DNA from 2 places in the Cellulosimicrobium sp. RS genome. Region 2 is predicted to be linked to the other one. Evidence: riboswitches for the same ligand, from Rfam matches in the RefSeq annotation. Region 2 holds a riboswitch; the other holds the start of a gene.
The links. A riboswitch is a leader RNA that binds a small molecule or an ion and turns the genes downstream of it on or off. The one in region 2 is predicted to bind cyclic di-AMP.
Positions count from the first base shown of each region.

Region 1: another riboswitch for cyclic di-AMP. It lies ahead of ACI769_RS16395 (C40 family peptidase); the one in region 2 lies ahead of ACI769_RS17220 (C40 family peptidase).

Region 1 is NZ_JBJXVU010000011.1:56,351-58,736, forward strand. Features, by position in the region: gene serC (phosphoserine transaminase) at 1-260, opposite strand, end outside; gene ACI769_RS16390 (metal-dependent transcriptional regulator) at 507-1,217, shown strand; cyclic di-AMP (ydaO/yuaA leader) riboswitch at 1,355-1,544, shown strand; gene ACI769_RS16395 (C40 family peptidase) at 1,552-2,364, shown strand.
Region 2 is NZ_JBJXVU010000012.1:35,278-37,663, reverse strand. Features, by position in the region: gene ACI769_RS17225 (heavy metal translocating P-type ATPase) at 1-698, opposite strand, end outside; gene ACI769_RS17220 (C40 family peptidase) at 816-1,412, opposite strand; cyclic di-AMP (ydaO/yuaA leader) riboswitch at 1,607-1,765, opposite strand; gene ACI769_RS17215 (F510_1955 family glycosylhydrolase) at 1,921-2,386, opposite strand, start outside.

The DNA.
Region 1 (2,386 bases), on a different contig from region 2:
AACGTCGTGGAGCCGCCGTTGCCCAGCACGACCTCGTAGCCGTCGGGCAGCGCGAACAGCGTGGCGAGGCCCTCGCGCGTGCGCCGCACGAGCGACCGGACGGGCGCCTGCCGGTGGGACGTCCCCAGCAGGGAGGTGCCGGCGTCGGACAGCGCCCGGACCTGCGCGGCGCGGACCTTGGACGGCCCGGACCCGAAGCGGCCGTCGGCCGGCAGGAGGTCCGAGGGGATCGTGATCGAGGTGTTCGCGAGATCGGGCACGGCGTCACCCTACGCGCGCGCGGCGCGCCCCGGGAGCCTCGTCCACAGGCCGTGCGTCACCGCACGGCCCGCGCCGGGGGCCCGCGGGGAGGCGCGGGCCGCGAGCACCACGGGTGGCCCCGGGCGGCACCCCGGTCGGGTCACGGGATCGCCATAGACTGACCCCCAGCGGCCCGCCGGTGCGGGCAGGCGCCCCGTGGAGCGACGACCGGGCGCCCCGAGCCGACGAGCGACTGGGAGCGTGACGTGACCGATCTGATCGATACCACCGAGATGTATCTGAAGACGATCTACGAGCTCGTGGAGGAGGGCATCGTCCCGCTGCGCGCGCGCATCGCGGAGCGCCTCGGCCACTCGGGGCCCACGGTGTCGCAGACGGTCGCGCGCATGGAGCGCGACGGGCTCGTCGTCGTCACGGGGGACCGCCACCTCGAGCTCACGCCCGCGGGCCACGAGAAGGCGACGCGCGTCATGCGCAAGCACCGGCTCGCCGAGCGGCTCCTCACGGACGTCATCAAGCTCGACTGGGAGTACGTGCACACCGAGGCGTGCCGCTGGGAGCACGTGATGAGCGAGCTCGTCGAGGAGCGGCTCCTCGGGCTGCTCGACCACCCGCACTTCGACCCGTACGGCAACCCCATCCCGGGCCTGCCGGAGCTCGGGGAGCAGCTCGAGGAGGTCGACTTCCTCGACGGCGTCGTGTCGCTCCCCGTCCACCTCGCCCAGCACGGCCTCGGCGGCGGCGAGGTGCGCGTCGTGCTCCAGCGGATCGCCGAGCCGGTCCAGGTCGACGTCGAGCTCCTCGCGCGGTTCGCCCAGGCCGGGGTGCTGCCGCGCCGCACGCTCGTCGTGCGACCGGCACCGGCCGGCGGGGTCACCGTGCAGGGAGAGGGTGCGCCGGTCGTCCTCGACCTGCCCGACGACGTCGCGCGCCACCTCTTCGTCGCCCGCGGATAGCCGCCCGTTCACCGGGGGAAACGCCGTGACCTGCGGCGATGCGCGGGGCCGCGTTCCGTCGTGATGGGAACGTGACTTTTGCCGAGGGGTCCTGTACGGTCGTCCTGCTCCGTCGGGATACCCATCTGGCGGAGACCTCGCGCGGAACGCCTAACCCTGTCACCGCGAGAGGCCCACGACGACCCGATGACAGGGACGGGGGACCCACTTCCGGGTGCTGGAGACAGCGCCCTTGGGGTGAAGCCCGACGGACTCCGGTCCGCCAGGCCGGGTGACTCTTCCACCCGAACCCGACAGCTGACCTCGCAGGCGTCCAGGAGAGGCAACAGTGACCGTGAGCACGACTCGCGCCCGCCACCGCGCGGCGCGGCGTCCCGTGACGCCACTCAGCACCATCGCCCAGGCCGCATCGGACCAGATGTCGAGCGTCGGTCGTCGTACCGCCGTCGTCGCCGCGTCCTCCGGCCTCATCGTCTCGATGATCGGCGCCGCCGCCCCCGCGACGGCCGCCCCGGTCGACAACGAGTCCGGCAAGCTCAACGCCGTCGACCTCAGCGCCCTCACCGCGCAGGCCCGCCAGGCCCTCGAGGCCGCCCCGGCCGTGACCGTCGCGGCCGACGCGGCGTTCACCATCGAGGAGGCCCCGGTCACCGTGACCCCGGCCCCCGAGCCGGAGCCGGAGCCGGAGCCCGAGCCCGTCCGCACCACGCAGACGAGCCGCACGCAGGAGCGCCAGTCCACGCAGTCGTCGTCGTCCGACGAGTCGCAGGCCTCGGCCCAGCAGGAGGCGTCCGTCGGCGCCCCCGCGTCGGCGCACGGCTCGTCGATCGTCTCGATCGCGGCCCGCTACGTGGGCGTCCCGTACGTCTACGGCGGCACCACGCCCGACGGCTTCGACTGCTCGGGCTTCACCAGCTACGTCTACGCGCAGGTCGGCATCAACCTGCCGCGCACGTCGGGCGCCCAGGGTTCGGTCGGCACCAAGGTGTCGCGCGACCAGGCGCAGCCGGGCGACCTCATCTGGACGCCGGGCCACATCGCCATCTACGCGGGCGACAACATGATGATCGACGCCCCGCGTCCCGGGAAGTCGGTCCAGTTCCGCCAGATCTGGCAGTCGAACCCCACCTTCATCCGCGTGGCCTGATCGCTCAGCCGATCAGGACCCC
Region 2 (2,386 bases):
GCCACGGTGACGACCTGGTCGCCCTCGACCCGCTCGGCCTCGTCGGGCAGCAACGCGGCCAGGGAGTCCAGGGCCGAGGTGGTCTGCGCCAAAGAGCGCATCTCGATCCAGTGGCCGAGCAGCATGATCACGATCAACAGCGCCAGCTCCCACCAGAACTCGAGCTGGTGGTCGAGCAGGCCCAGGCTCGCGCCCCACGACGCGACGAACGCGACGGTGATCGCCAGACCGACGAGCAGCATCATCCCGGGCTTGCGCGCCCGGATCTCCGAGACGGCACCCGTGAGGAACGGGCGCCCGCCCCACACGTACATCACCGTGCCGAGCACCGGTGAGATGAGGCCCAGACCCGGCACGTCGGGCAACTCGTACCCGAGCACCATCGCGAACATGCTCGAGGTGGCCACGACCGGGACTGCGAGAACGAGCATGATCCAGAACAGCCGGCGGAACTGCCCGACATGATCACCATGACCCCCGTGCCCACTGCCATGCCCGCCGTGGTGCTGGTCGTGGTTGTGTGGCGCCGATGCGGGGGGCCCTGTGCGCTCCCGATGGGTGTCCCCTGCACCGTGATCAGCATGGTGGGGCGACCCATGCGTCGCCGCGCTGTCGCGCGCGGCGACGAGACGCGGGTCGCCGTGATGCTGGTGGGCCGCGCTCGGCCCGTGCTCGTCGTGGTGCCCCTGGGACGTCATGGCCGACCCTCTTTCCCTTTCGTGCCGGTGGACCGGGATCAGATCCACCACCATATACCCCCTAGGGGTATATGGGTAGGTGAAGGGCCCCACCAGGCTGGTGGGGCCCTTCGCGTGTCATCCGACGCGGATGTAGGTCGGGTTGGACTGCCAGATCGGCCCGTACCGGACGGTCTTGCCGGGCGAGGGAGCCTCGACCTGCATGTTGTCCCCGGCGTAGATGCCGATGTGGCCCGGGCTCCAGACCAGGTCACCGGGTTGTGCCTGCTCACGGGAGATCACGGTGCCCGCGTACCGCTGCTCGGAGGAGGTGCGGGGCAGGTTGATGCCGACCTGGGCGTAGACGTAGGACGTGAAGCCGGAGCAGTCGAACCCGGCCGGGGTGGTTCCGCCCCACTGGTAGGGCACGCCGAGGTAGCGCATCGCGACGCTGACCACGCTCGAGCCGGCTGCGGACGGCGGGGCGGCGACGGGTGTCTGCCCCTGCGCGGTGCTGGTCTCTGCCTGGGTGGGCGTGCGGTCCTGGCTGCGTGTCGCGCGCTCCTGACGCACCGGCTCCGGCTCGGGCTCGGGCTCGGGTTCCGGTGCGGGGGTGACCGTCACCGGCGCCTGCTCGATCGCGAACGACGCGTCGGCCGAGACGGTGATCGCCGGTGCGGCGCTGAGCGCCTGGCGGGCCGGCTCGGTCAGTGCGCTCAGGTCGGCGCCGGACACCTTGGGGTGGTCGGTGCTCGGTGCTGCGCTTGCTGGTACGGCGAATGCCGAGACCAGCAGGCCAGAGCCGGCGGCGAGCAAGGCGCCCCTGCGGGCGGCGCTGGCCGTTGCCTCCTGGGCGGCACGCGCGATCGGGGTCAGGGGCGTGATGGGCCGGCGAGACGCGCGGTGACGTCCCGGGTTTCTTGCGGTCATGGTGTTCTCCTTCGCGCCTGCGGGGTGAGCTGTCGGGTTCGGATCGGAGAGTGACCCGGCCGCGCCGGTGGCTGTGGTGCGGCTTCACCCCGAGGGCACCGTGGTGCCCGGTTGAGTGGTTCCCCCGTCCCTGTCACGGGTGTTGGTGGTGTGCTCCAAGAGGTGACAGGGCTCGGCGCCCCCTTGGATCCCTCACGGGTCGTTCCGCGAGGAGTTTGAATGCCCCTGGGGCCCGGCCGTGCGGGCACGGTCGGGGCGGGGCGGCTGGTGTGGTCTTGTGCGTCGGGCGCGTGGTGTTCGGGCGGGCCGGGCGTCACCCGGACTCCTGGCCGAGCACCGGATCCCAGCTGGCACCCAGATCACGGCTGGTGAACAGGCCGGTGTCCGTGGCGACGAGAATCCACGGCTGGTTGCCGGGGCTGTCGTCGGGCACGTACGTCATGGCCTGGACACCGCTGGGCGTGGTGCCGTGCTCGGTCCAGTCCTGCGAGCCGGGTGAGCCGGTCCAGACGACGCCCTGGGGGTCGATCCCGACCAGCGTCCCGCCCAGCCCGGCATCAACGAGCGCCAGGACCGGCGCATCCCGATCCACGGTGAAGGTCCGCCCACCGTCACGGCTGAGCTGCAGTCCCGCCGGTGTGGTGGCCACGATGGTGTCCGGGGCGGCGCCCATGACGTGCACGTCGCGGGCCTCCACGGTTGCGCCAGGCGTCCAGCTTCGCCCGGAGTCGTCGCTGATCAGCAGTCGTGAGGTAGCCGAGTCCAGACCGACGACGCGC